Regions from separate parts of the Paenibacillus sp. FSL M7-0134 genome, predicted to be linked through region 2. Evidence: riboswitches for the same ligand, from Rfam matches in the RefSeq annotation. Region 2 holds a riboswitch; each other region holds the start of a gene.
What was found. A riboswitch is a leader RNA that binds a small molecule or an ion and turns the genes downstream of it on or off. The one in region 2 is predicted to bind cyclic di-AMP.
Positions count from the first base shown of each region.

Region 1: another riboswitch for cyclic di-AMP. It lies ahead of NSQ58_RS20485 (hypothetical protein); the one in region 2 lies ahead of NSQ58_RS14755 (3D domain-containing protein).
Region 3: another riboswitch for cyclic di-AMP. It lies ahead of NSQ58_RS05430 (C40 family peptidase); the one in region 2 lies ahead of NSQ58_RS14755 (3D domain-containing protein).

Region 1 is NZ_JBBOXV010000002.1:1,079,788-1,089,731, forward strand. Features, by position in the region: gene NSQ58_RS20410 (SprT family protein) at 5-529, shown strand; tRNA gene NSQ58_RS20415 (tRNA-Asn) at 574-649, shown strand; tRNA gene NSQ58_RS20420 (tRNA-Ser) at 651-739, shown strand; gene NSQ58_RS20425 (Cof-type HAD-IIB family hydrolase) at 918-1,793, opposite strand; gene NSQ58_RS20430 (DeoR/GlpR family DNA-binding transcription regulator) at 1,863-2,624, opposite strand; tRNA gene NSQ58_RS20435 (tRNA-Glu) at 2,869-2,940, shown strand; tRNA gene NSQ58_RS20440 (tRNA-Lys) at 3,027-3,102, shown strand; tRNA gene NSQ58_RS20445 (tRNA-Leu) at 3,118-3,200, shown strand; gene NSQ58_RS20450 (MarR family winged helix-turn-helix transcriptional regulator) at 3,364-3,819, shown strand; gene NSQ58_RS20455 (helix-turn-helix domain-containing protein) at 4,005-4,379, shown strand; gene NSQ58_RS20460 (helix-turn-helix domain-containing protein) at 4,474-4,857, shown strand; gene NSQ58_RS20465 (XRE family transcriptional regulator) at 4,954-5,202, opposite strand; gene NSQ58_RS20470 (urease accessory protein UreF) at 5,499-6,236, opposite strand; tRNA gene NSQ58_RS20475 (tRNA-Leu) at 6,505-6,587, shown strand; gene NSQ58_RS20480 (glutathione peroxidase) at 6,734-7,219, opposite strand; cyclic di-AMP (ydaO/yuaA leader) riboswitch at 7,686-7,858, shown strand; gene NSQ58_RS20485 (hypothetical protein) at 7,974-8,369, shown strand; gene NSQ58_RS26815 (potassium-transporting ATPase subunit F) at 8,553-8,630, shown strand; gene kdpA (potassium-transporting ATPase subunit KdpA) at 8,782-9,944, shown strand, end outside.
Region 2 is NZ_JBBOXV010000001.1:3,272,875-3,282,818, forward strand. Features, by position in the region: gene NSQ58_RS14745 (ABC transporter substrate-binding protein/permease) at 135-1,598, shown strand; gene NSQ58_RS14750 (amino acid ABC transporter ATP-binding protein) at 1,585-2,307, shown strand; cyclic di-AMP (ydaO/yuaA leader) riboswitch at 2,542-2,710, shown strand; gene NSQ58_RS14755 (3D domain-containing protein) at 2,717-3,385, shown strand; gene NSQ58_RS14760 (polysaccharide deacetylase family protein) at 3,584-4,390, opposite strand; gene NSQ58_RS14765 (NADH:flavin oxidoreductase/NADH oxidase) at 4,696-5,718, shown strand; gene NSQ58_RS14770 (PspA/IM30 family protein) at 5,806-6,474, shown strand; gene NSQ58_RS14775 (DUF350 domain-containing protein) at 6,606-7,013, shown strand; gene NSQ58_RS14780 (DUF4178 domain-containing protein) at 7,038-7,544, shown strand; gene NSQ58_RS14785 (DUF4247 domain-containing protein) at 7,558-8,313, shown strand; gene NSQ58_RS14790 (SRPBCC family protein) at 8,500-8,952, shown strand; gene NSQ58_RS14795 (hypothetical protein) at 9,145-9,858, shown strand; gene NSQ58_RS14800 (accessory gene regulator ArgB-like protein) at 9,809-9,944, shown strand, end outside.
Region 3 is NZ_JBBOXV010000001.1:1,245,667-1,255,610, reverse strand. Features, by position in the region: gene NSQ58_RS05465 (MBL fold metallo-hydrolase) at 1-559, shown strand, start outside; gene NSQ58_RS05460 (PTS sugar transporter subunit IIA) at 659-1,165, opposite strand; gene NSQ58_RS05455 (winged helix-turn-helix transcriptional regulator) at 1,470-1,829, shown strand; gene NSQ58_RS05450 (NAD(P)H-dependent oxidoreductase) at 1,839-2,390, opposite strand; gene NSQ58_RS05445 (YwhD family protein) at 2,561-3,067, opposite strand; gene NSQ58_RS05440 (M1 family metallopeptidase) at 3,192-5,204, shown strand; gene NSQ58_RS05435 (hypothetical protein) at 5,216-6,043, shown strand; cyclic di-AMP (ydaO/yuaA leader) riboswitch at 6,320-6,457, shown strand; gene NSQ58_RS05430 (C40 family peptidase) at 6,463-6,963, shown strand; gene NSQ58_RS05425 (GNAT family N-acetyltransferase) at 7,267-7,773, shown strand; gene NSQ58_RS05420 (4a-hydroxytetrahydrobiopterin dehydratase) at 7,852-8,151, opposite strand; gene NSQ58_RS05415 (hypothetical protein) at 8,269-8,562, opposite strand; gene motA (flagellar motor stator protein MotA) at 8,750-9,544, shown strand; gene motB (flagellar motor protein MotB) at 9,537-9,944, shown strand, end outside.

The DNA of each region.
Region 1 (9,944 bases), on a different contig from region 2:
TAGGATGGAGTCCAAGTCCCTGAGCAATTCAATGAACCATTCAATGAGCCGTTCTATGAGTAATGAAGAGCTTCAAGAATGGGTAGAGCGCATTTCGCTGGAGAGCTTCGGTGTGCCGTTTCGACATCAAGCCACCTTTAATGCGCGCCTGTCTTCCACAGGCGGTAGGTATTTTATGAAAAGTCATCATATTGAAATTAATCCACATCAACTCGCAGCTTACGGACGTTCTGAGGTGGAGAAAATTATTAAGCATGAGCTGTGCCATTATCATTTACATTTGCGAGGGATGGGCTATCAGCATCGAGATGCTGACTTCAAAGCATGGCTTGCCCGTGTAGGAGGGAGCAGGCATTGTCAGACTCTGCCAGGAAGAACGGAACGTAAGCCTCGGCCTTATCGTTACAAGCTAGTATGCGTTTCCTGTAAACAGGAGTATATGCGCAAGCGTAAGATGAATCCTCAGCGGTATCGCTGTGGGAAGTGTGGAGGTAAGCTTCGCCTGTTGGCACTTGACGGCACCCCCTGAATCATGGTAAATTAACCATACTGTATGATAATTTACAGTAATGTTCCCTGATAGCTCAGTTGGTAGAGCACTCGACTGTTAATCGAGTTGTCACAGGTTCGAGTCCTGTTCGGGGAGCCATGGAGAGGTACCCAAGTGGCTATAAGGGGACCCTCTGCTAAGGGGTTAGGCTGCGAAAGCGGTGCGAGGGTTCGAATCCCTCTCTCTCCGTTGGTATTTTAAGCAGAAAAAGGACGCTCGTATGCATTGTAATGATGCTTGCGAGCGTCCTTTTCGTCTATATCTGCTTTGAGAATAACGGTGGACTGAAATCGTTTAAATGGAGAGGCGGACGTGCTTCGTACAGCATGAAGCGACGTTAGCCTGTCTTGTACGCAGCCAATAACTTCTATTTCACGCTGTCAGCCTCGACTGTCTTGAGTATGTTCAACAGAGCATGAGCGACGCCATCTTCCGCATTAGTCAGAGTCACTTCGGAGCAGACGGCCTTGATGTCGTCTTTTGCATTGCCCATGGCAATGCCTGTTCCTGCCATCGTCAGCATGGAGATATCGTTGTAGCTGTCCCCAATCGCTACGGCTTCCTGCATGGGAATGCTCAGATGATTCGCCAGATAACGCAATGCATTACCTTTAGACGCATCCCTATGCTCGACTTCAAAGTTACGGTCTGAAGAGATGACCATGTTCAGGCCCTGAAAACCTCGGTAACGTTCACGGCCCCAATCCAATTTGGCTTGATCAAAGGAGAAACAGAGCACGTTATAAATCTCTACATCCAGTGGAATGTCCTCATATGAAGCGATGCGAGTATGTCCGGTCTGTTCATATTGTTTTTCAGCTGCATGTAATAAAGTATCCAGCGAAATATCCGGGTTGGAGCTCAGCAAGCGGTCCATTTCAACAGCAAGCAGCTGATGTCCGTTTTGTGGAGAATAAATAGCGCGGTCTGTCATGACCTCATAGTAAAAGTCGTTGTCATGCAGCCAGCTCAGCACTTCAAACGTTTCACTGCGGCCCATAGGAGTAGAGGTTAACTGACGACGATGCACATCGTGTACGGTTGCGCCGTTTGCTCCAATGACGGGAGTTACAAGCTCTGCTTCCTCTAGCTTCGTCCAGGCGTCATAAGCAGCTCTACCAGTGGCAATTGTCACCTGAACGCCTTGCTGCTGTGCTTGGCGTATAGCCTCCGCGTTCACTTTGCTTATTTTTCCTTCCTCGTTCAGCAGTGTTCCATCCATATCAATCGCAAACAGTTTCATTTCTCTTCAGCTCCTGTCTTTCGATATCTCTGTGATAAATCTTGAGCTCTAGCTAAGCAGTTTCATATTTTATGAGGGTACAACAACTTCCACATCATAATGTTGCAAAATTTCCAGCATCGCTGGTTCTGGCAATCTGTCGGTGATCACGATATTAACTTCAGACAGATCGGCAAAACGATATGGAAAATTGATTCCGAATTTCGAATGGTCCGCAAGGATGATCACCTGATCTGCCTGTTTCATCATCTGATGCTTCAGCATGCCGTCTTCTTCATGAATCAGGCTTAGTCCGTGGGCAGATATACCACCAATCCCGATAAAGGCTTTGTCTACAAAATAGTGAGACAAAGTGGCGATCACGGAGGAGCCATATACATATCGGTGTTCTTTTTGCAGGCGGCCTCCCAGCAGATGAATGGAGACACCGTCTTTTCCAGATAGCACGTCAGCCTGATTGATTGAATTGGTGATGACCGAACATTCCTGCACATTCAGTCTTTCTGCACACGCCTGTACGGTGGTAGAGGAATCCAATATAATACGATCCTTATCTCGTACCATGCTGGCAGCCAGCTGTCCGATCACTTGTTTCTCCTCGGATACAGTAAGTAGTCTTTCATTATAATTTCCAATTGGATCGTGATGAAGTGTAGGGAGAAGAGCGCCGCCGCGGGTGCGAATAATTTTTTGATGCTCTTCAAGTTTTACGAGGTCTCGACGGGCCGTATCTCGTGAAACATTAAAAAATTCACAAATATCATCCACCGAAATACGCTTATGAAGCTGTAAGTAATCAACGATTTTTAACATTCGTTCTTCCTGATACATAAAAAGCTCCTCTGATATATAATTATTTCGGTATCTCGTAAGTGATTATAAGTAAATACAAGTGATATTGCAATCATTTATCGCTGTTTTCAGGATTTTAGTGATTTTAGATAAGGTATTGTAAGTAAATGCGAATTTTGTGCTTATAAAAACTGCTTTTTTAAAAATTTTAGAAATAAGTATTGCCATTCGTTATTCTATTTGATATACTCTTTCTTGTCGCCAAGTTGGCGTATAATAATAAGGCCCGTTGGTCAAGGGGTTAAGACACCTCCCTTTCACGGAGGTAACAGGGGTTCGAATCCCCTACGGGTCATTGTTGTCTTTATAGACTACATGTTGCATGCTTAAGGGAAATTCCTGAGGTCTGGTCTAATGGCGGACAGCTTGGATGAACAGCATGAGCCATTAGCTCAGTTGGTAGAGCACCTGACTTTTAATCAGGGTGTCGAAGGTTCGAGTCCTTCATGGCTCACCATTTATATTTTGTTATGCGGTCGTGGTGGAATGGCAGACACGCTATCTTGAGGGGGTAGTGAGCGTACGCTCGTGGAGGTTCGAGTCCTCTCGACCGCATCAATGGAATAAACGGAAAAGTCTCTCGCGGTAGAGGCTTTTTTTATTTGTGTAGTGATGTAATAAAGTAATGATTATGATGAAATAATGATTCCATAGTATAATATAATGCCATAATGTTATAGAATGATAAGTATAAACTTATGAAGTGACGGTGAAAAATATGGACACTCAACTGTTAGGAAATATATCAGAAAATATTTTGGGCTTGTTTCCGATTGTGAAGAAGAAATTTTTCACCTACGGTCCGCTCGATTTCCCATTACACTTGTCGCCTAATAACTTTCAAGTGCTCATGCTTCTGCGTGAAGTGCGTTCGTCTACAGTATCCGATTTGTCCAAACAACTTAATGTCTCACGTCCAAACATGACTCCTCTTCTGGATAAGTTGGTGGAGCATGGGTTGGCTGACCGCCAATCGTGTGATTCGGATCGCAGAGTCGTGAATGTGGCGATTACACAGGAAGGCGATGCTTTTTGTGAACAGGTATTTCATACCTTCTCCAATAAAATTCAAGAAAGACTGGTGTATTTGCCAGAAGAAGATTTATTGCATCTGAGTGAAACTTTGAATGAATTGAAGCATATCTTACTTAAAATCGACAACTCTGCTACGTGATTGGCGTAAGTGAACTGGCTTAAAGACCGCCCTTTCTTCGGAAAACAGGCGGTTTTTGTTGCGTGTTGTGGTATAATGGAAACCAACATACATAATTCGGTAATTTTAGCATACGTGATCTTTGAAATGGGAACAGAGAACATGATATCGTTATTTGAGAGCCTGCTAGGGAGGAAGGAACTTCTATGCAATCTATTTACCATCGCATTGAGGAACTCATCAAGGAACGGGGAATGACGAAAAAGGCGTTCTGCCAGCAGTTAGGCATTAGTACAGGGAACTTCGGGGATTGGAAAAGAGGAAAAACGACGCCGGGCACGAATAAACTCATTGAAATTGCTTCGTTTTTTGATGCCAGTCTGGATTGGATCATGCTGGGTCGAGATGTACAGGGTGAGGTGCTAAAGGAGTCGCAAGACCCTTATTTTTTTGGCGCTTCAGGGCAACTGAATTGCCAGGGGGAACCGCTTAGTGAGGCGGAAAGAAATTTTATACTTGAGTATATTGAATTTACCCGCTTTCGTAAAGAGAAAAACCAGCGCAATTCTACTATGAGGTAATGGTTGCTTAGGATTTGATGAGGATTACTAATGAGTAAGGCTTGAAAAATGAAAATTATTTCAGAAAAAGTTACTGTGTCGGAGGGGAAACATTTTGGGAGATCAAACTATTTATCAGCGGATTGAAGCTTTGATTAAGGATCGCGGAATGACCAAGAAGGCATTTTGTGAAAAACTTAAAATCAGTTCAGGGAATCTCGGTGATTGGAGAAGGGGTAAAACAACGCCGGGTACCACCCATTTGATTCAGATTTCGGACTTTTTTAATGTATCGCTCGATTGGTTAATGAAAGGGATTAAGCCAGGAGAAGGCGTACTTCAGGAGCAGAAGGCTGCTTATTTTTTTGGAGTGATGGGGCCACTGAATTGCCAGGCAGAAGATCTTGAGACGGAAGAACAGAATTTTATTTTAGAATATGTTGAATTTGCAAAATACCGTAAGCAAAAAAGTGAGAAGGATAAAACAAAGCCGGAATAATTTTTTGGCTAAAGATCGTCTGGGTTGAAGACCCGTAAACGAACGAGTGGGGTTCGCTTTACGGGTCTATTTGGTTTCTTGGTGATATGGAATGACCTATATGTAACTGGAATGCTTGTTAGGTTTAGAGTGCGGTGCCTCCTTATAGTCGTTATCGTCGATGTTCAGAATTGCAGCAACTTGTTTTCTGTACCTTTGTGCTTTGCGGGTGCCGTGAATCAGATTGGACAAGCCTGAAGGCGGAATATTGTGTGTCTCACAAAATGTTTTCTGATCCAGTCGAAGTTCGACAAGCCGTTGTTTGATGGCCCACCCGAAGGAGGTGACAGGCATTTTGTTATTCAAGAGAAATCGCCCCTTACGGATTCTTGCGGAATAATTGGTGTGTTATAATAATCATCAGTAAACATGTTAGAATTAACCATCTAACACTATGATACACTTTTATACGTGTTTTTACAATCGTAAATGCGTCATTTTGTTGAATTAATTACTTAATTAAGTGCTAGGTGGTTCTGATAATCCGTCTAGAGTCTGCTAATGGTGTGAATTGCGATTATATGTGGATAAAAAACACTCTGCCACCTGAGGAAAGGGACAGAGTGTTTTTGGTGTTGTGACCACATTGGCGAAACGACGCATCAGGGGGATGCTGGAAGGCGTTTGAATAGACCTGAGGAGGAAAACAGTCTAGGTTCATCCAATTGGTTATTATGGCTCATATAAAGAGGTAGAGTGATGTAGGAGCTGGACCAATGTCTGTGAAGAAAGCGACGCTGAGATGCAGTTGGCTCAGGTTGGTTAAGCTTCTTCCAGGCAGAGAGGAGCTCGCTTGTCATACGCTCCATAAGAGGGTTCTTTTCCTCATAAGGAGGATTGAGTAGTTTGAAGGCATCTTCCACACAGAAGGACACCGCTGCGCTAAGATAGCCGTGAACGGTCTGTTCTACATCGTTTCCGAGGAGGAAGTTAATCCAGGTGTGAACGGTAGCGAGTGTGCCAATCGCATTGTATTGAATGAGTATAGATTCCAACTGGTCAAATTCAAGCCAAGGATAAAGAGCCTTAGCGAGCTTGAGCAGACGCTGACCGGATAGACGAAACTCCTTCACATGCTGCCAGGAGGGACGTTGGGTATGCAGCATCTTATCAATGAGGGCGATCCGCCAACTGTCATTCTGCTGGATGGCGACATACAGACTTTTGATAGCCATGCCGTCAACGGTTGTAAATTGAGGATACAAATCATCCAGCATGTAATGTTCCAGGTCTTGTAGACTGTTCAAATGTCCGTTACGCGATAGTTTCTCCAGTCCGTTAAAACGGGTAAAGCCACCAACAGGTAGGGAAGGGTCCAACAATAATGCATAGTTCAGCAAGCGGTTGCCTTTATGCAAGGTGGTTCGCCTCCTCGAAGTGAATCCTTATGTCATGTTATGTTATTTTACTTTTTACTTGGGGATAACGAAAAATATTCGAAATATATGTAATATATATTTACATTTAAATAGCTTTTGTGTCAAATCAAATATTCTTATCGCTCATACATGTTAGTTAAAATAACATATAAAATAATTATTATATTTTTGTTTACAAATAGTTGATGAGAGAGTATAATAAATCTGTTGCCTCATTACATTATGATTTGCGGTCGTGGTGGAATGGCAGACACGCTATCTTGAGGGGGTAGTGGGCGTACGCCCGTGGAGGTTCGAGTCCTCTCGACCGCATTATATGCAAGACTCAGTTAAAAAAGCATCCTGACACGGTTTACGTGAAGGGATGCTTTTTTTGTTAAGCATTTTTCGTTATATCCTTTAGCCACAGAAGCAACGGTAGACAATAGGTCATTTATTAACTGTGATAAAGAAGGATGTCAGTTTTGCTGCAAAAGCTTCTCTATATCTCCCGCCAGCTTATCTGGAGTGGTTTGCGGTGCATAGCGCTTAAATACGTTACCTTCTCGTGTAATTAAGAATTTAGTAAAATTCCATTTGATCGCTTTGGACCCTAATACCCCCGGAGCAGTTTGGGTCAGGTAACGAAATAAGGGGTGCGCTTGATCGCCATTGACATCTGTCTTGGCGAACATCGGAAAGGTAACACCATAATTGATCTGGCAAAACTCGGAAATCTCCTCGCTGGAACCTGGCTCTTGTTTGGCAAATTGGTTGCTGGGAAATCCCAAAATTTCGAGCCCCTGTTCATGGTACTGGTCATATAGCTCTTGTAGCGCTTTGTATTGGGGGGTTAACCCACATTTGCTGGCAGTGTTCACGATAAGCAGAACGTTCCCTTCATATGTGGATAACGGAATTTGTTTCCCTTGCAGGGTGTGCGCATCATATTCATAAACGGTCATAGTATCTCTCCTTATTCAATATTCAGCAATTAAATTGTAAGCAATTAAAAGCAAGGTTGCAAGTCTGGAAAAGCTGTATCAAGCCTTTAGCCGCTGTAAAATCGTATTTTGTTCAAAACAGTAAATCGCACCGCAAATGGAGCGAATTAAGGTGTTTCTTCTTATAAAAGCGGGTTCAATCGGTGTTTAGCTGGTACATATAGCGTATTTTCTTCTCTTTTTACAAAAAAAGGCCAAAAACGCTCTACCCTACGCCAATATTGACATGCTTGTCATTTTTGAAAAGGGATGAAAAACAGAGATTGAAGGAGCTGTGAGAAGCATAGTTGCATTGTAAGCGCTATTATTAATATCCTAGGCTCTAAAGGCCGATTTATAACCCCGCAGTTGAGCTTTACAGTCTTCCATGCGCGGGTGTATGATTCAAGACGTAATTTCAAATTAACTTGAATGAAGCAACAACGAAATGTCTATAGCGCTGAATTTTGCAGTTGCAAAAGCGGGGGAACCAATCGAGATTGTACGGCTTCGGAAGCCGTGTGTCTCATGGGGTGAATTTTCCGGTCAAGTGCCAGAAATAGGGCGACTCTCACGTCCGAATCCGACAGCTAACCTCGTAAGCGTACAGGGAGAGGCAACAAACCGCCGTGTGCAGCCATGGTTTATTTTATCATGGATATGTAAGAAGCCGGAGGAAAGCCTTTTTCCTTCGGCTTCTTTTTGTTGTCTTTTTATACCGGGAGAGGAGCTACTGATGGAAGGTCGGTTAATTATTGTCACTGCACCGAATGAAGCGGGCAGAAGTTTTGTGAAATTGCTTATTTTCAAAAAATTGGCGTTTGCAGTTCTCACGAATAGCGCCCAGGAGGAACGACAGCTCAAAAAAATGGGTGTGGAGCACATTGTCCGCATCAATACCATGCAAGCGGGAAAATGGAATTTTCCAAAAAAAGAAATTGGTAGTGTGTATTTGTTCGAGAACAGCTTGAATCTGACGTGCCGTTTCCTGCAAATATGTCGGCCGCTAACATCGGAATCGATCTATGTTATTACGCACGGCTGTAATCCACAAGGAATTTATCGGGGATTGGGAGCGGATCATGTGATCTACACATTGAACGGAGAGGTGGGTTTTCTGCTGAACGGATAAGCACTTATAACATAGTTGTTTTATGATTTTATGATCAAATAAGAATGGCGATCTGAGGACCGATACGGAGGGTATAAACATGATGGATATATACATGCTGCTCGTCATGGCTGTGAGTTATGGAGTGATACTGCTGTTTGTACGCTGGTGTGATGCGCAGACCTCTAAAGGAGGACGAAGAGGATGATCGTTATACTTGGGCTTACGGCTATTGTGTTTATGTATTTAATCTACGCACTCCTGAACCCTGAAAAGTTCTAGTCAGCTATAGGGGATAGAGCGGGCGGGAACAACAGATCTGAATATTAAGCATCATAGGTAGCGGGTTTTCGCAAACGTGTGCACACAATTGGTGCTCTGGAAGCAGGTCTGTTGTTCCAAACGCAGGAGCATTTTGAAGGAGGAATAAAGGATGGAGCTGCTTCAAATTGGAATTGTGATCGTCATATTGCTGCTCTTGGTAAAGCCAGTGGGCACCTATATGTATCATGTATTCTCGAATGAACCCAATCGGACGGATCGGATTTTTGGCGGAACAGAAAAGCTGATTTATAAGATAGTAGGATTGAAGAAGCTGGAGAGCATGCGTTGGACTACGTATGTTATGAGTTTCATTGCAACGAATGTCGTGCTTGTGGCGATCAGCTACTTGCTGTTGCGTTTACAGGGAATGCTTCCTGGTAATCCGGCTGGAAACAGTAATATGGAAGCATCACTAGCTTTTAATACGGTAATCAGCTTTATGACGAATACGAATCTCCAACATTATAGCGGAGAAAGCGGGCTTACGTATCTGACACAGATGGCGTTCGTCACGATGATGATGTTCACTTCGGCTGCTTCCGGTTTTGCGGTTGCTGCGGCTTTTATGAGAGGATTGACGCGGCGCGGTGAAGGGATGGGCAATTTCTTTCAAGATTTTATTAAAGCCATTATAAGGATTTTCCTGCCGCTGGCCTTTGTGCTTACGCTGGTGCTGGTTGGATTGAAGGTACCACAGACGCTACAGCCTACGGCGGATCTTACGACGCTGAGCGGAACACAGCAGCAGATTTCTATGGGGCCCATTGCTTCTCTGGAGTCCATCAAGCATTTGGGGACGAATGGAGGCGGTTATGCGGGAGCTAACTCTGCGCATCCTTTTGAAAATCCAAGTCCTTGGACGAACGTGCTGGAAATTTTGGCAATGTGGGTAATGCCGGCTTCGTTGCCGTATACCTTTGGACTGTTTGCCCGTAATCGTAAGCAGGGCTGGATTATTTTTAGCTCCATGATGGTATTGTTTCTTATTTTTCTATCTATTACGTACGTGTCTGAAAAGACAGGTAACCCGTTAATCCAGACACTGGGTGTGGATGCTTCTCAAGGAAGCATGGAAGGGAAAGAGGTTCGTTTCGGCATTGGACAATCGGCTTTATTCACTGCGGTCACAACAGCGGCAACGACAGGTTCGGTCAATAATATGCATGATACACTAACCCCACTGGGTGGCATGGCTGCTTTGGGAGAAATGATGCTAAACGTCATTTTTGGCGGCAAGGGTGTCGGGCTGATGAATATGCTGATGTATGCGAT
Region 2 (9,944 bases):
TATATAAGCTGTAATGTAGGTACTGCGTTAGGTATGCTGAAATTGTACTATAACATTCATTGCATAATCATGCATATTCATTTATAATGACACAATCTTATTTATTATAAAGAATTTAAGGAGAGAAAAAAAGATTGAAAAAGGCATATCGTTTTACCGCCCTGGTTTTGACGGCGGTTATCTTGCTGTTGACTGGTCTTCCCATGCTCAATGCATACGGAACGGAAGCAAAGCCACAGAAAAAACTTGTAGTGGGCATGAGTGCCGACTTTCCGCCGTATGAGTTTCATAAAGTCATTAACGGTAAGGATACCATTGTTGGGTTCGATGTGGATATCGCCAAGGAAATCGCCAAAGATTTGGATGCGGAGATGGTCCCTGAAGACATGAGTTTTGACTCTTTGCTGCCTGCTCTGCAAAGTGGTCGTGTAGACTTGGTACTGTCCGGTATGACACCAACGGATGAACGCAGAAAGAGTATTGATTTTTCGGATGTATACTATCGCTCCAAGCAAGTCATCATGGTACGCCCAGAGGATAAAGACAAATATCCGACGATGGATGCTTTGAAAGGCGAGAAGATCGGAGCACAAAAGGGAAGTATTCAGGAAGAGATTGCTCAAAAAGTGCCCAATGCCTCTGTAACTTCACTGGATAAAATATCTGACCTGGTACTCCAGCTGCGGACCCAGCGTGTGAACGCTGTCGTGATCGAAGATACGGTTGCTAAAGGATACACGTTAGACGGTACCGTAACCCTTGCCAAGGCTGTGCCTGAGGATGCGGGAGCAGAAACAGCTGTAGGTATCCGTAAAGGGAATGCAGAATTGCTTGCTTCTGTAAATAAAACGTTGGCTCGCCTGAAAGCAGACGGGTCGATTGAGAAGTTTTCCACGGAAGCGAGTGCACTTTCTGCGGATCGTCAGGTTTCTTCTAATAACATTGTAGATATTTTTTGGAAATACCGCAGTTTATACGCTACGGGTATCGGCTACACCTTGTTGCTGTCTGCGCTCGGAGTACTGTTCGGATTCATCATTGGTCTGATCATATCCTTGCTACGTATGAGTGGAGTACGCATCATTGAGTGGTTAGGTACCACTTATGTAGAGATACTGCGTGGCACACCTATGCTGGTGCAACTCATGATTATTCACTACGGGGTTGCTTTGACGCTGGGTGTCAATTTTACTCCACTCCAGTCTGGTATAATCACATTGTCTCTGAATAGCTCGGCATATCTGGCTGAAATTTTCCGTGCAGGTATCCAGGCAGTAGACCGTGGACAGATGGAGGCTGCCCGTTCATTGGGTATGGGACGAGGCAAAGCTATGCGTCATGTCATTTTGCCGCAAGCGTTTAAATCTATTTTGCCTGCTATCGGTAATGAGTTTATTACGATCATTAAAGAATCATCCATTATTTCGACCATTGGGATGGTGGATATTATGTATCAGGCCCAGGTCATTAAGAACATTACCTACGAAGGATTAAGTCCGTTCGTAATCGCAGCCGCTATTTATTTTGTAATGACATTCAGCTTGTCTAAGCTGCTGGGTTTATGGGAAAGGAAGTTGAGAGCCAGTGATCACCGTTAAACAACTGCGTAAATCGTTCGGCAAGAATGAGATTTTAAAAGGCATTGATATAGATATCGCCAAAGGTGAAGTCGTCGTCATCATCGGTCCCAGCGGTTCGGGGAAGAGTACGTTTTTACGTTGCATGAATCTGCTAGAACAGCCTACGGACGGGGAGATTTTGTTTGAGGGCGAGCCGATTACAGCTCGTGGTCATAATATTAATGTAACCCGGGAGAAGATGGGGATGGTGTTCCAGCATTTTAATCTGTTCCCGCATAAAACAGTGTTGCAGAATCTGACGCTTGCACCAACGCAGGTTAGAAGACAGTCAGGGAAGGAAGCGGAAAAAATTGCGCTAGAACTCCTGCGTACCGTAGGGCTTGAGGATAAGAAGAATACCTATCCGAACCAGCTATCCGGTGGTCAGAAGCAACGTATTGCGATTGCGCGTGCTTTGGCCATGCAGCCGCACGTAATGCTGTTCGATGAGCCGACTTCTGCATTGGACCCTGAAATGGTTGGAGAGGTTCTGGATGTAATGAAGAAGCTCGCCGAAGGCGGCATGACCATGGTAATCGTGACGCATGAAATGGGCTTTGCCCGCGAGGTAGGCGATCGAATCATCTTTATGGATAACGGTCAAATTGTGGAACAAGGTACACCAGAGCAGGTATTTGGTACTCCAAGCCATGATCGCACCCGTGATTTTCTTGCCAAAGTATTGTAAGAAAGTGCTGATATGAGCTATAAAAAAGCCCTCCGTTTGACGGAGGGCTTTTTCTTTTTTTGTCACCATTTCACCATATTTTCGTAACAAATATCGATTTCTTGGTGACAAAATTGTAACGAGTATAGTATGATGTTCAAGGTTCCCAACATTTTCATGCGGATAAGGTTACAAAATTGTGATATTATGCAGTAAGCCAAAACTTACCGGGACAGCATGCGGTTATGAAAAACGCTGAATGCTGGGCCCAAACTATGGGAAGTGCGGGGGACGTAACAACGGCAGTCTTTCCGATACGTCATAAGACGATATGGAATATGCCTAGGGGTGAATTGCACAAGCATAGGGCTTCTCCTGAGTCCGAATCCGACAGCTAACTTCGCAGGCATAACAGAGGAGGTACATATCTTTGAAACATCTAAAACATATTGGAAAAACCATGAAATTTGCGGTGCTTGCCGCAGCCATTGCAGGGCTGGCACAGACAGCTGGAGTAGCGGATGCTGCTTCGCTTCATACTGCCAAAGATGGCGATACCTTCTTTTTGCTTGCTCAACGTTATGGAGTATCAGTGGACGAGCTGACGAAGGCGAACCCAAACATTGCCTCTAACAATATATATGCAGGTCTGCAAATTAAGGTACCTGGTGAAAAAAGTGTGAATGCAGCTTCGGATTCGAAGCCTCAGCTTCTTACGGAGAAAGCACCAGCGAATGAGGGGCCAGCGATTGAAGCGTGGGGCAAAACATTTAACTATAGCAAAATAGTCGACGTTAAGGCTACTGCGTATTCTGCCGCAGCCGATGAGAATGGTAAATGGGGAGCAGTGGACTACTACGGCAATCCGCTTAAACTAGGTACAATTGCGGTAGACCCGAACGTCATTCCGATGGGCACGAAAGTGCTGGTTACAGGCTATTCCCACCCAGGTTTGCCGGATCATTCTTTTGTAGCTGTCGCTCGCGATCAGGGCAGCGCCATTACAGGAAAACGGATTGATATCTTTATTCCTGGCAACAAATCATTTGTGAACGACTTTGGATTTCAAAATGTGAAGCTGTACGTTATTGATAAATAGCATTATACGTATATATGGTTTAATTAAACATAATATATATTATGTAAACTTAATGCCTGTATCCTACCGCATATAACTAGGTCAGACTCTTATCAGGTCCTATCCATAAAAAAGGCTGTCTTGACGAGCAGAAAACTTCTGCTGGTAAGACAGCCTTTTTACGTTGCTTTAGCTTGTAGCTCAATCATAAACATATGGTTATTTCTGTTCCGATGTGTGGAGTAGCCGGGGGACTGTGACAAATTTGTAGCCCTTAGCTTTTAGAGAGTGAATTAGACCCGGCAGAGCTTGAACAGTGCCTTGCAAGTTGGAACTTTGACCTCCACCTGCGTGCATTAAAATAATAGAGCCAGGCCCAGTAGCTGGGATCACATTGCGCTGAATTTGTGTTTTACTTAGTCCCTTCCAGTCGAGAGAGTCTACATTCCAATTGACAATCATGTAGCCATGACGACGTGCCCACTGGATTTGAGGCTCCGTGATTTCACCGTAGGGTGGACGAATCAACTTGGGGCGAAAACCTGCGCTGGCTTGTAAAATACGTTCTGTTTTTGTAATCTGGTTGCGAAAGCGTTCTGGTGTGGCCTTCCTAAAATCAGGATGAGTATAGGAATGGTTTCCTATAGCATGGCCTTCACGGATAATACGGCGTATGATCCCCGGATGCTTTTCCGCACGGTGACCGACGATGAAAAAGGTAGCTTTGATGCCATTGGCGTGTAATACGTCCAAAACCTGCGGCGTATACCTAGAATCGGGCACATCATCAAAGGTTAGGGCAATTTGGCGGGTGTGTGGGCCGCACATTTTAAAAATGTCCGCATGTTTTTTTCGCAGCATTGCTAATGTAGGAGTTGCTCGATCTATGCTCTGTTGTACAGAAGAAGCAACAACTGCTTCCTTGGGATGGGGCGTTCCGATGTTGGGAGGCGCATCCGCGTGAACGGGTAAACTTGAAAATGCTAGTAACAGTGCCAAGCCTGGCAACACTCCCCTGTACGGCATATGTATCCCCCCTTTCCGTGCAGTGATACCTAGTGGTGCTCTCGACTATTATGTACCTGTCCTATTAAAAATATGCTGGTTACCAAGTTCGGCTCATAAACGACTGGAAAGAAGTCCACGATGAAACGATTATCAATGAAGATGATGGAGCTAAACGTACATATTCTCTTAAACATGACCGAAAACAGGAGCATTTTCGCAAGTTTTAGCCTTACAACGAATTCGGTATACCGTGACAGCTGGTGTATAATGGGGATGCAATTCATAATTATACAGACATGGAATTGAAGGAAGGATGGATAAAAGTGACCGACTTGTTTACTCCTTATCAATTAAAGGGGCTTTCTTTAAAAAATCGGATTGTCATGCCCCCGATGTGCCAATACAGCGTGGAGGCCAAGGACGGAAATCCAACGGATTGGCATCATGTCCATTATGTGAGCCGGGCAGTAGGAGGCACTGGACTTATTATTGTGGAAATGACAGCGGTCCATCCAGATGGACGTATTACAGATCGTGATTTGGGTATTTGGAGTGACGAACATATTCCTGCATATCGTAAGATTGTAGAGGAAGTTCACAAGTATGGTGCCAAAATTGGCATTCAACTAGGCCACGCTGGACGCAAGGCTGAAGATGCTGAGCAACCTGTGGGTCCTTCCTCGATTCCTTTTAGCGAACGCTTTAAAGAGCCGCACGCCTTAAAGACAGCTGAAGTCAGGGAACTGGTTCAGGCATACAAAGAAGGCGCGCGCCGCGCGGTGGAAGCAGGTTTTGACACGGTCGAGATACATGGCGCTCACGGCTATCTGATCCATCAATTTCATTCGCCTTTAACAAATGCCAGAGAAGATGAATATGGGCAGGATTTGTCACTGTTCGGTGTTGAGGTCATACATGCTGTTAAAGAGGTTCTTCCTGCTGATATGCCTGTGCTTATGCGGATATCTGCCAAAGAATACGTCGAGGATGGATATAATGTGGAATACATAACAGGCGTAGGGGAACGATATCGTGATGCGGGTGTGGATATTTTCCATATCTCTTCTGGTGGTGAGGGTCCGATTGGTTCTGGCGGAGGCCCGTCTGCGCGTGCCGGCTATCAGGTGGATTTGGCTCATACCATCCGTGAAAAGCTGAATGTACCTGTAATTGCTGTTGGCTTACTGGATGATTATGAGGACGCCCGTCGGGTTGTTCAGCAGAAAGAAGCTGATCTGGTAGCAATAGGCCGTGCCATGCTGCGTGATCCCTATTGGGCGCTGCATGCATCGCGGGAGCTAAAAGTACAGGCCGACATCCCAGAGCCTTATTTGCGCGGCTTTTAGATATTTTTGAAACCCTCTTTGCAAAGCTTGCGTAAACATGTGTACAGAGCTTAAAATTTAAGCATTCAACTCTAGGAGGAACTTCACATGTCTATTTTCAAACGATTAAGAGATCTTACGATGTCCAACATTAACGCCATTATTGACAAGGCAGAAGATCCAATTAAAATGACGGATCAATACATTCGTGATATGCAAGAGGACCTGGAAGATGCAGAGAAAGCGGTAGCCGCTCAAATTGCTATTGAAAAGAGATTCAAACAGCAATACGAAGAACAGGCTGCTTTGGTAAAGAAACGCGAAGAACAGGCACATACCGCTGCAAAAGCACAAAATGTAGATCTGGCTCGTCGCGCGCTGGAAGAAAAGAAATCTGCTGAACAAAAAATGAATGAGTTCAAAGCTGGTTACGAACAGAACAAAGCTGCAGCCGATAACCTGCGTGGCAAGCTGGATGAAATGCGCAGACAGCTGACAGAAATGAAAAACAAGCGCGAGACACTGGTTGCCCGTTATAATGCAGCTAAAGCGCAAACTGAAATTAACAAAGCTATGAACGGTTTTAGCTCTGATACGGCAACTGCCGGATTGAAGCGTATGGAAGAAAAAATGCTGCAAGCAGAAGCACGTGCCGAAGCGAGCAACGAAATGTCTTCTAAGGAAAAATCGTTGGATGAGGAGTTCAAGGAGCTGGATAAGAAAAGCGCCGTGGACGATGAGCTTGCCGCTTTGTTGAAGCAATACGAAAATAAATAAGAACATTTTAGCAGTGCCGCCAAGAGTGATTGCTCAGGAAGCGAAGGAGAAACGTTTTCTCCTTCGCTTTTCCCTGCCTGGAGGCGTAAAACATTATATGAAGGTCAAGAAGATGTGGAGGATGGTATGAAATGCATTTTTTAGAAACGATGAAAGCAATGCTTGTATGGACTGGTGCGGGGGCTATTTTGATCTTCGCATTAATGTATGTCGACTCTTTATTTACGAAGTATAAGGATTTTGCCGAAGTGAAGGCTGGAAATATGGCCGTAACGGTACGAATGATTATGAAGTTAGTTGCACAAGGTTATATCTTGTCAGGCTCTATCGCTACAGCTAATAATTTGCTCGAAGCGCTTGTGTATTCTGTGATTGCCTTTGTCATCCTGCTTGTTTTGGAAGTTATTGTACGTCTGCTGTTGCGGTACTGGGCTCAGTTTGATCTGGATAAAGGGACACAGGAAGGTAAAATTGGTTTCGGTCTGTTTTCAGGAGCGCTGCATCTGGTTGGCGCCTTGATCATTACAGCATGCTTCTAGGCTAAGAAAGGCAGGAATATAACCATGAGTGTGTGGAAACGAATTTCAAATCTATTTGCTAAGCCGGAGCCGCCGAAAGCAGAGAAAAGCATGCTTCACTTAAATCCAGGTGATATCTGTGAAGTGTCGCTTGTCACCTATGAAGTGGTAGGTCGTGTACATAATCGTGCCCGGAATGCCGTTGTTTTGACGCTTCAGGATGGTAATCAAGTCAGTTATCTTCATATTGAGGAACGGGAAACACTGCAATTTGGACTATATCAGGCCATCGACGGCAGACTTGACAACCCTGAGGAAGTGCCGACCATTTTAGAGTTGGATGATACAACGTATCATTTGGAGGAGCAGTATTCTGGGCATGTTACCGTCATGGGCCGTGCTCCTTTCCGACAGGGTGGAGAGCAGCATGTGTGGCAGTACCAGTCTGATGATTACCATCTGTTGCGGGTAGAGTGGCAGGACGGTCGCTTTATGCTTTATGAAGGAGAAGAAGTGATTACCGGAGACGTCAGGGTTATTCGGGCGAGCTAGGAGAGGGTTACACATGAGCAAACGCACCTGGCAGTATGCATTAAAGGTCATTGTGGCGCTGAGCTTGTTCGTATCCGTGTTAAGCGGCTGCGGCGCGCCAAGTGTAAAAGATACGTATCCGTTGGAATCGGTTAGTGGCAGCGGAAACTCGACCTCGTATGTATACCGGGCAGCTGGCAAGACAGTCCCGGAAGTAGCGGAGGAATTGAAAGAACAGCGTACACCGGAACAAATGTCACCGCAGAGCAATGAGCGGATGTTTCTGGTATATAGCGATGAGTGGTACCATTTGCAGCAAGATCCAGCTAAGAAGGAAGATACACTCATTGAAATTGACAGTAAAAAGTATGTCGAACAAAATTACAGTTCAAGCTTTCTAAAAGGATACTTAACCGCAACTGTACTGGATGCTCTGTTTGATTCATTGCGTGGTTCAGGCTCCTATCGAGGCTACTCCAGCAGAGATGTATACCGACCTTCTCAGGGCCAATATCGTGCTCCTACGGTGCAGGAGAAAAAGGCGATTCCGCCGATTACGGTGGAGCGGAAAGGTTCGGTTACCCGTAGAGGAAAGAACTCGGATTCTAGCGTTGGATCAAGCGGAAGTTTGTTCGACAGAGGGTCCAGCAGTTCACCGAGCAGAGGCTCGATTTCACGTGACCGGAGCGACAGTGGCGGTTCCAGCATATTTGATTCGCCGCGTAAATCTTATAGTAAGCCCAAAACACGTAGCGGTTCAGGTAAAATTAGCCGACGAAGTCGACGATAATGGGTATCGTCAATTTATTTGAAAACAAAAGATTCTTGGAACTGTGGTACTGATGCACAGTTCCTTTTTTTATTTTTAGAGATGACGTTGGTGATCATCTAGCGGCACAGCCAAACCTACACTTTTATGGATATAATAATGTAGAGATAATCAAAACTTTGTTTGATTGAAGGGATTGAAAATTAAATGGTACTATCTATTTCTTGGCCAGATCTTTCACAAAGACCATTTAATCTAATGGTGGAACGAAAAATGGAGTGTTCTCCGAATGTCCTGTATCAGGCTTGGACGAAGCAGTTTGACAGTTGGTTTGCAGCCCCAGGATCAGTATTAATGGAGGCTAAAGTGAACTCGACCTTCTTTTTCGAAACGCATTTTGAGGGGAAGCGTCATCCACATTACGGAAGATTTCTAAGACTTGAGCAAAACCGACTGATCGAGCTGACTTGGATTACTGGCGAAGGCGGTACCAAGGGAGCTGAAACAGTTCTCACTGTTGAGCTTAAACCTCGCGGTAATGGCACGCATCTTTACTTAACGCATGCAGGTTTACCAGACGAGAATTCAAGAAATCAACATGAGCAGGCTTGGCCGCTTGTACTTGAGCAGCTCGACAAAAGGATGATGCCAGATAGATAATTCAGAAGGTTCCAGGCTAAAACTGCAACAAGAGGACGATTTTAAAATCGTTCTTTTTATATTTTTTGATGACAAAAATAAATATTTACCTTACATAAAAACAAATATTACCAGTTTACTAGATTATTTCATTGCCACATCTAATAGTAAAATATACAATTACAACAGGCGAAATAAGAGGATGGTGTATCTGTGTTATCTGCTTTTTTATATATATTACTTGGTGTATTCGATGCTTTGGCCGCTGTTGTTTTGGTCTTAAAGCTTTATATGCTTCCCGTGAGGGAATATCGTAGAAAAATATTATTTTATGCAATTGGCATAGCTTTGTTTTCCTTTCTAATGAGGGAAGTTATAGGCTTGCCTAAATTAGATTTGCCGCTTCAGTATTTGTTAATGGTTATCTTTTTTAGATTCGGTTTAGGGATCAAAACCCATCTAGCAGCTTTTTCTGCTGGTTCTGGTCTAACGGCCTACATTAACCTACAACTATTTGTATTTCTGTTTGCGAATTTTTTCGGCGTAGCAGAACCAGGTGTTATTAATGATACTTCTGGCTCTTCTATTTACGTTATTCAGTTATCTTCTATTATTATTGCGTACTTTATTTCTTTTGTGATGGGAAAATATAACTTTGGATTCTCGTTTATAATTCAGCCTCCACATGATTTTTTAAGAGCTGAAAATTACTTATCGTCCCTAAATAAGCTGTTGATTCTAGGTGCTCTAATATCAGCTGCCACCATTTTTATTACTTTGTATATGCTCTATAGCTCAAATACCATAGGATTACTATCCATTTCATTGCTTACTTTCGGCTTGTCGTATTTCTTTTCAGAGAGAGGAGATTACGAGGGTGCTAGAAGCGCTATCAAGGTACATCGCAACGGAAATAAAAAAAGCTGATCCTGATGGTCCAACAAGTGTAGAAGTGATGGAGTATGCGCTTGGTATAAAAATTACCGAAGTATCATCAATACTAATGGTTGCGG
Region 3 (9,944 bases), 2.0 Mb from region 2:
CATATTAATAACACACCAGGATCTTGATCATATCGGCAGTTTAACAGATATAATCCGGGCTTCCTCATCCCCAGTTCAAGTATTAGCCAGTTCTATCGAAAGGCCTTATATACAAGGAGAAAAACAGCTTATAAAGCTGACTCCAGAAGCAATAGATCAAGCTGTAAGCTCCATGCCCGAATCCGTTCCGGTAGAATGGAGACATGCATTCCGGCGTACACTTGAAAATCCCCCAAAGGCTATTGTAAACTCCACCATCGTTGCCGGAGAGGAATTGTCCTTCTGTGGGGGGATCATAGTTATAGATACTGCTGGTCATACACCAGGACACCTAAGTTTCTATCATAAATCCAGTCAAACCCTGATTGCAGGAGATGCCCTACGCGTAGTAAGCAGCAAATTATTGGCTCCAGACCCGCAATACTGCTGTGATTTCAATATGGCCAAAGAATCTCTTAAAAACCTGCTGCCTTATGATATTAAAAAAGTGATCTGCTTTCATGGAGGGCTGTACGAAGGCAATTGTAATCAGCGGATATCTGAAATATGTGAATCCTAGCTTTTGATTACATGGTCATACCCGATCCTTGACCGATCAGATAATCATCTAAAGAAAAGACTAACCAGGAATTCCTGGTTAGTCTTTTCTGAATGAGAACTAGGCTTTTAAGTGGACTCTTAATACGGGTACTTCTGAAGAGGCAGATGTTCCTTCCAAGATTTCCACATGGCTGATCATCTCTTGCCCGTCTGGAACGATTACCGGAGTAATTACAGGCAATCCCCCCTGTTGAATCGCGTCTAGATCAAACTCCATCAGTAATTGCCCTGCTTTAATGTTATCTCCTGTTTGAACGTGAGGGTTAAACCCTTGTCCTTTGAGGGAAACTGTATTAATCCCGACATGTATCAAAATTTGTACACCAGATTCATGCTCAATGATCAGAGCATGCTTACTTTTCTCCATCACGTGGACGACTTTACCCGTAAAAGGAGCAGTCACTTTACCTTCAGTCGGATGAATAGCGATGCCTTCCCCCATAGCCTTCGTAGAGAACGCAGGATCTGGAACCTCTTCAAGGGAAACCACTTTTCCTTTGATTGGTGCTACCATGTCGAATTCTTCAATACGAGGAGCCGCCTTCTTTTTCAACCATTTAATCATAACGATGCCACCTTATTTAGAGATTACATTCATAAACAGTGAATAGGACTTAACTACATCTTTCAAGGAACCGGTTCCACAAAATGAATAAAAAAAGGAGTGGAAGCGATTTCTATCTGAATTATAGTGAATGCCTTTCCAGGATGTCAAGATGCTCCTCTCCGTTTCTAGAATCACTCCGTTTAAAGATACAGAAACATTTTATAGCGAGCATACTTTACATCCTTTCACTAAAATTGCATAATGATCAGTTGTAAAGTATGCACATTCATATTATATACTTACCTAAAGGAGAGTGTAATTTATGAGTGAACCCTGTGTTCCGTCTGGCGTGGTCCTAAAAGACACTGGCTTTGGATATACGTTGTCCTTAATAAGCGGTAAATATAAAATGATCATTATATATTGGCTTTTTGAAAATAAGGTTATGCGACATAACGAGCTGAAGCGAAGTATCGGTACCATTTCCTTCAAAACACTAAGCATCATGTTAAAAGAGCTAGAGGCAGATGGCCTTATCATACGCAAGGAATTTCCCCAGATCCCTCCAAAAGTTGAATATTCACTATCTAAACGTGGCCTTTCTCTCATTCCATTATTAAATATGATGTGCGAGTGGGGAGAGGAAAATGGTTTGCCAGCTCTGGAGGACGGACAGCAATAGACATTCCTATTACAGGCTGTCAATAAAATTCAAATAATCTCGTGCGCTTTTCTCCAATTCGCTTTCGGACGTACCAATCTCATTTTCGCCAGACTCTTTTTCTGTACCATAAAACGCAAAGAACGAACGATAATCTGCATTGCAATATAGGAAGGTTGTTTCAAAAGGAGATAATAGCTGCTCAAGTGTATGGCGATATCTTCCTTCTTCACTATAATCTTCTTTTTTACTTCCGGCAGATACTGCTAAAGCAACCTTACGATTCTTTAATTTGTCACCTCCATTTGAACCATGAGCCCAGCCATAAACAAAAACATCGTCAAGCCATTTTTTAAGGAGAGGCGGACTGTTAAACCAATAAACTGGGAACTGTAAAATGAGATTGCTATGTGATTCAATGAAGTGCTGCTCTTTTTCCACATCAATGTTCCCGTCAGGGTAAACCTTATGCAATTCGTGGATAGTATACTTTTCTGGATATTTTTTGAGTTCTTCTACCCATCGCCTATTTATGACAGATGCCTCGATGCTTGGATGTGTAACGATAACAAGAGTTTTCAAAGAATTGTCCTCCTTAAGTATTATTTATTTTTGAGTATAAAGTGAGCGCTACAAATATGTAAGTATGCACTTTCAGGACAACTACTTACTAAAAGGTTAGTGTCAACTCAGATAAATAAAAAAAGCAGCCCACAGAAGTGGCTGCTTTTTTTACTGCGTTAACGCTGGGCCTATCCTTCCAGCGCCTGCTTCAATTCCTCAGGCGAAGCGTCCCACCATTCCTCGTTATGCGAAATTAGCAGGCTTTTAAGCGCTGCTCTATCTTCGCTGCCGAGATCATCCAGCATGAAACGACGCTTGAGCGCGTAATCCATACGGTTGACGTGATCGGCGAGGATTTTCCAGCCGCGTTTGGCTTCGTCGTCAATCAGCATCTCGCAGGCGGTGGCGCCGCCGTACATACGTCCTTCGGGCGTACGATCCACGGCTACCCATACGAGCCATACCTGCCGTCCATTCGGTACATCCTCTTTATTCGTAGAGAACTTGATACCACGTTCTACTTTACTTTTGGCATGCATGGCACCGATATCAATTTTCGCTTCTCCTCGGTCAATGATGACCGGGGACATGCTGTTCAGGTCGATTGAGCCTGCGCCGAAACCCTTATGTTTACTCTTGCCACTGACAATGTTCAGTGCAATCTGTTTTTTGCCGTCCGGCTGATTTTCACTCATGCGTCACTAGACCTCCATTTTCCGTCTTCACACTCATTCTACACTATAAATATTTTAACTAATAATCTCCTGAAAGCAAACATATACATGCTGTAGATGCTTGTCAACGGGAGGTATCCATTGTATGACCCCAGCACGCACTAAAATCGTTTTATTGTCTACACTAGCCCTCGGTCTCCTCGCAGGGACGTTATGGTTTGCCTGGCAGCCCCAATCGCAATCAGACCCGCAGTCCATAGGCCAACCACTATACGGCTCCCTGTCTGAGTCTGCGCTTGCCCCAAATATGGGCAAGCCTCTAGGGGCAAACATCCTGCCTGACCTGCCCAAGAACCCTCCACAGCCCGCTACAGAAATCCTCAGCAAACGGGTGGTAGAGTACCACATTGATGTGTCTCTGGAAAAAGGACAGGTTTTGCGAGGCACTGAGACACTGACCTGGAGGCATCCGGGCAAGAAAACCGTGAATGATCTGTATCTTCATCTATACCCGAATGCCTTCTCTTCCATGGAAACCACCTTTATGAAGGAATCCGGTGGAAAGCTGCGCGGAGACACCATGCCCAAAGACGGCTTTGGCTCCATGACGCTGACTGAACTAAAAACAGAAGACGGTTTATCTCTCATGCACCGCATCCAATATGTGCAGCCAGATGACGGTAACGCAGGCGACCGTTCGCTCATGAAGGTGCGTCTACCCAAGCCGGTACGAGGTGGCGAAGAAATCACATTATATATGAAGTTTGAGGTAAAACTGCCCGCCATCTTCGCTCGTATGGGTGCGACAGATGATTTTGTAATGGCAGGACAGTGGTTCCCGAAGCTCAGCGTCTACGAGACTGCAGGACAACGTGGACGCGCCGAGGAGGGCTGGAACCTCCACCAGTATCATGGTAACTCCGAGTTTTATGCCGATTTTGGAATTTACAGCGTACGGATTCGGGTGCCTGAAACTCATATCGTAGCAGCGACCGGATTTCCCACCCGTGGTGCCGTCCGACAGAACGGCCAAAAAATATATCAATTTTATGCCGATGATGTACACGATTTTGCCTGGTCCGCTTCACCCAACTTTGTAACCGTAGAAGAACCCTTTTCTTCTGCTGAAGTCCCTGGTGTCAAAATCAAGCTCTACCTTGACCCGTCGCACAAGGAGCTCAAAGGGCGTTATATGAGCGCAGCGAAGGCCGCTCTTTCGTACTACAGCAAATGGTACGGGCCTTATCCATATTCCACCCTATCCATCGTGGTTCCACCCAAATCAGGCAATGGAGCCGGCGGTATGGAGTATCCGACACTCATCACAGCCGCTGCTGCGGGTAATCTAAATCCTGGCTATAGTCTGGAACGAACATTAGTTCATGAGATTGGACATCAATATTTCTACGGAATGGTAGCCAATAACGAATTTGAGGAGCCGTGGCTGGATGAAGGCTTCACCTCCTATGCAGAGGAGCGGCTTATGGAGCAAGAATATGGGCTTACCCCCAACTTGCCATTACAATCGGGACAGATAGCCTCCCCACAGCCGCTAAACCGCGAGTCATGGAAGTACGGCTCGGCTGCTGAGTACGCGCAAAACGCCTACTCTCGAGGCAAGCTGGTACTACGGGGCATTGAACGTCAGGTGGGTATGAAAAAAATGGATCGGATTATGCGGACCTACGTCCAGACGTACCGATTCAAGCATCCATCCTCCCAGGATTTTCAACGTATCGTGGAGAGAGCCACCGGACGCTCATGGAGCCACTATTTTGAACAGTATGTATATGACGGCCAGATGGCGGACTTTTCGGTGGATCATATCACGAACCACAAGCTGGAGAATGGATATGAAGCAGTCGTGACGGTCAGCAAAAAAGGGGCGGATTATCCCAAGATCCCTGTCCAATTTACCTTCAAGGATGGTACCACGATATTCAAGGCTTGGGACGGCGCGGGCAAAAGCACAACTTTTCGGATCAAAAGTACTTCTCCCGTTTCCTATGTAACCCTTGATCCTCTATATACCATTGCACTGGAGAACAAGCACATTAACAATAGCCTAAAAGCCGAATTGGACGAAAAGCAACAAACCCGTTGGAATGTAAGTGTAACCAAGCTGTTAGAAACACTGCTTGGAAGTCTGTCATGGTGAGGTGTCTATAGATGCGGACTGTTATAAAAGAGGGCTGGGCGCTGGTGCGCATACGATTCTATATCGTTATCATTTTATTTCTGTATCGACTACTGTGGGGGGTGTTTCTCTATCGGCTGGTGCAGTCTGCCGTTATCCCGCTACTGCTCCGTTATCCTGATCAGGGTCAAAACGAGCTGGGACAGACCTTGTTTTGGATGGAGAGCCAGATTGCTCTGATGGACAGCCGGGAAGTACATGTGTATTTGTGGATACTACTAGGGGCGACTGTACTACGCATACTGATCACTCCCTTCATTAGAGCCGGAATATATCAAAGCCTGCATACCGATGCGACTGAACCGCAAAGCCTGTCCTTTTTCAAGGGTATGAAACGCCATGGCATGTCGTCGCTGTTGTATTACACCATCGAGTTGGGACTGCTGCTGCTTCCCGCCATTTGGGTAGTACCGAGACTCTACCCTATTGTAGCAGGAGCACTTCAATCTTCCTCTTATCTGCTGCATTTGTTGCCCTATGTCATGGGATGGATGGCATACGGATGGTTCATTCGGCAGTGCATCCTGTATATGCAACTGGGGACTATCGGTGGTCACGCCATACTATCGTCCCTGCTCGCCTTCTTTCGCCAGCTCCTTCCAGCTGTCGGTATATCTCTTTTGCTTGGTGCTTGTGTGCTGCTGGTCTTCGGTCTATTTGGCACCGTGGCGATGATTTGGACTGGCATGCTGGCGCTCATTCTCCAGCAATCGTATCATTTTGTTACTAGTCTGGTCAGGCTGTGGCATATCAGTTCGCAGTACAGACTATGGCATACCGATATCTCCAGTAGAAGTTAAGCCCTGCCTTTATGTTTTTTACTTCATTTCCGTCTGTCGAAAAATCTTGATTCATATCCGCGCAAACGACACATAACTGAATACTGTTAACAACATCTGTTCCTTGGACATTAGGAGCAGATTTTTTTTGTAACTTTTTGCAATGAAACATTTGCCAAAGCCAGCCGTCTTTGTTACAATAATCGCAGTGAACTGATAGTAACAACTTTGTAATCTTTATTGTAACCTTTATCTCAAAAATAACGTTATTGTGAATACTGCTCTCCAAGGTGCACATCTTAAGTTAAGCCTAATTCCTGGCACCTAGGAAGCGGGGGAACCAGTTTGGGTGAATTGATCTCGCAACAGAGTGGTCATAGGGGAACCTTCTACCGAATCCTTAAGCTAACCTCGCAGGCATTGGAAGGGGTATATTTTTTTTGAAGAAGAAGCTAACGATCGCAGCTATGGGTCTTGCCATTGCCTTTACATCTTTTACATTCGGTGGCGGCAGTGCATATGCAGACTCTAAGATGGACCAGGTCATTCAAGATGCCAAAGGAACGAGCTACAGAAGCGGAGGCACTACACTCGAGGGATTCGATTGCTCCGGCTTCACAATGTATGTATTCAACAAACTGGGAATTAAACTTCCGCATCAATCCGGATCACAATTCAAAATGGGATCTTCTGTATCCCGCGATGAAATGAGACCTGGAGACCTGGTGTTCTTCAACACCACAGGAAGAGGCATTTCCCATGTAGGTATCTTCGTAGGTGAAGGGAAATTTGCCCACTCCTCGACTTCACGTGGTGTAGTAGTTAGCTCACTGAACGAAAATTATTACGCTAACCGCTATGTCGGTGCAAAAAGAATTATGAGCACAGACGCTTACCATTCTGTAGCTTCAGAAATTCCTGATGACGACAACGTAGAATAACTAACGCACAGCAAGCTAACCCTAGCCGCAATTTGATTCTGGCCGGAATCGAATTGCGGTTTTTTATGTCCACAACATCAGCAATTATTATCATTACTGACGAACTGAAGCCTCAAAAGGTTTCAATTTTAGCGAACATCGTCGGTTTTACCGTCAGCGCTGGGGGAGCATATGAGCAGTAATTCCTTCTTATTGAATGTATACCCGACTTGAGTATGAAATAAACACGCTTGCCATTCCCCTGCAACTTGTCTACAATCTGTTGTTAATGATTGAAGTACCTGTAAAAGGAGGATGGAACACATGCCGGCCTCAATATCCAACTATCGGATCGTACCGATGGACGAGCATCAAGCGGCTGCAATCTGTGAGTGGCGCTATGACCCACCTTATAATATATACGGTTGGCTCCCCTGGGAACAAATGAAGGCGCTTGAAGTCGAATTTGGAAGTCCCACGCTTCGCCAAGAGCAATATGTTGCCGTACTGGATGAAGAGAATAAGCTGACGGGATTTGCTCAATATTTTCCTATGATCGGTGTGACCCGGCTAGGTCTTGGAATGCATCCCGAAAGATGCGGACATGGCAAAGGCGCTGATTTTGTCCGTGCCATTGCAGAGGAAGCCCAACGACGCAACCCGAAGAATGAAATTGATCTAGAGGTACTCACTTGGAATGGGCGCGCTATCCGGGCTTACAAGGCGGCTGGATTTGAGCTTACAGATACCTATGAACGCCAGACTCCCGATGGCAAAAAACCGTTTTTTTGTATGGTATATCGTCCCGAGCACCAAACCCAGGTTCTATGATAAAAGCGCCTTCGGCATACAACCGCGATGTTGTATAGCGAAGGCGCTTTTATCATCATACGACAGATCATTACAAGCTCAATGACTGCTGCGCATTTTTTCAAAAGCTTCATTATATTGTTGGGCTTCCTTAATATCCACGGCCATAATACCGCCGTCGTCCCAAGAGGTCAAACGCAGAGTCACGGTCTTGTAATCAATCGTAATAAATGGATGATGATTGAATGCTTCAGATATAGCGGCAACTTCATCCACGAATGCAATCCCTTTCATAAAACTGGAAAAATTATATTTCCGAACGATCCAACGTCCTTCCTCCAGTTCCCAGCCCTCCAGTTTCTCCAGATGTGCTTCAATCTCTTCTTGTGTAAAAGGCATGTTACGAACTCCTCCCCGTTTATACGGAAGCCTTTCGACCGCTTAAATACGGCCAAAACTACGATATATTGGTGTACATATTACCACGGCCCCGTTGATAAATCCATAAGACGGACCTCAAATCAATGGGACTGACGTCAGCTCCTCGTCTCCAATGAGTACATAGATACGATGCTGCTCCGGCTCATAGATCACAACGCCACTGCCTACAGTGATTATGGGCTCTGTACCCAGTGCATAAAATAAGTCTTCTGCCAAAGCTTCATTGACTTCCTGGCGTCCCGCCGGGTCCAGCCTGTCCCAATCTTCTGCTTCCATCTCGAAAAATTCGTAGCTGTCTGGGATGCGTCCCACAGCCTCTGTCAAATCGTTCAAAATTTGTTCATACTCACGCCCATGCTTTACTCCCATGCCATTTCCTCCAATGGTTCCGCCATTCAATACATAATCACCTTATTATACCGGAAATTCGCACTTAACAAAAAAGAGAGTTTTGTCGATAAATACTATAATCCGTCTTGTAATGACGCGCTTGGGGCAAGGACGACCCCGGCGGCATGAAAGGATTCAAAATCTATTCTCATGGATGAGGTGTATCATGCAAATTTCAACCATTATCGGACTTGTGCTCGGGATTATGTCACTGGTCGTCGGGATGATCTTAAAAGGCGCTCCGGTCGTCAATCTGGTCAATAATCCCGCTGCTTACATGATTATTTTCGTCGGAACGGCAGCGAGTATATTTATGGCCTTCCCGATGGCAGAAATCAAACGGATTCCGAAGCTGTTCAAGGTTATTTTCACCGAACAAAAACTGTTAGACCGCAAAGAGCTCATCGGTACGTTTACCGAGTGGGCATCCATTACCCGTCGTGAAGGTCTGCTCGCCTTGGAATCTAAGGTAGAGGAAATCGACGATCCCTTTATGCGTGGCGGCATGCGAATGATTATTGACGGAAATGATCAGGAATTCGTACGGGACGTTCTGATGGAGGATATCAATGCTACCGAGGACCGACATCGCTCTGGCGCGCTGATCTTCTCTCAAGCTGGTATGTACGCTCCAACGCTCGGGGTACTCGGTGCGGTTGTAGGTCTGATCGCCGCTCTGGCCGACCTTAGTGACATGGAAAAGCTCTCTCATGCCATTGCAGCAGCCTTCATTGCGACGTTGCTCGGTATTTTTACAGGTTATGTCCTGTGGCATCCGATGTCCAACAAGCTCAAACGGTTATCCAAAAAAGAAGTGGAGCTTAAATTAATGATGGTCGAAGGTCTGCTTTCCATTCAATCGGGGATATCGACGATTGCCATCAGTCAGAAACTGACGATCTTCCTGACTCCGACCGAACGGGCTACGTTGACCCAGAAGGATGGCGATTCCAGTGAGTAAAAAGAGACATGAACCGCATGAAGAGCATGCTGACGAAAGCTGGCTGTTGCCATATTCCGACTTAATGACCCTTCTGTTGGCTCTTTTCATTGTCTTATTCGGTATGAGCTCGCTCGACGCCAAAAAATTTGAAACTATGGCTCAATCCCTGAGTGCAGCTTTTAGTGGCGGCACTGGCGTGCTGGATCACTCGGCCGCGAATCCGTCGTCACAATCCATGGATATGGGCAAAAATAAAGAACAAGTATCACAACCCTTAAAATCGAAGGCTACTTCTACCTCTGAACTGCAAAAACAGTTGGCCCAGCGGGAAGAAGAAGATTTAAAAAAACTTAAAAAACAAATGGATCAATACATTCAAAATAACGGCCTGACCCCGTTGCTGAATACCAAGCTGAAC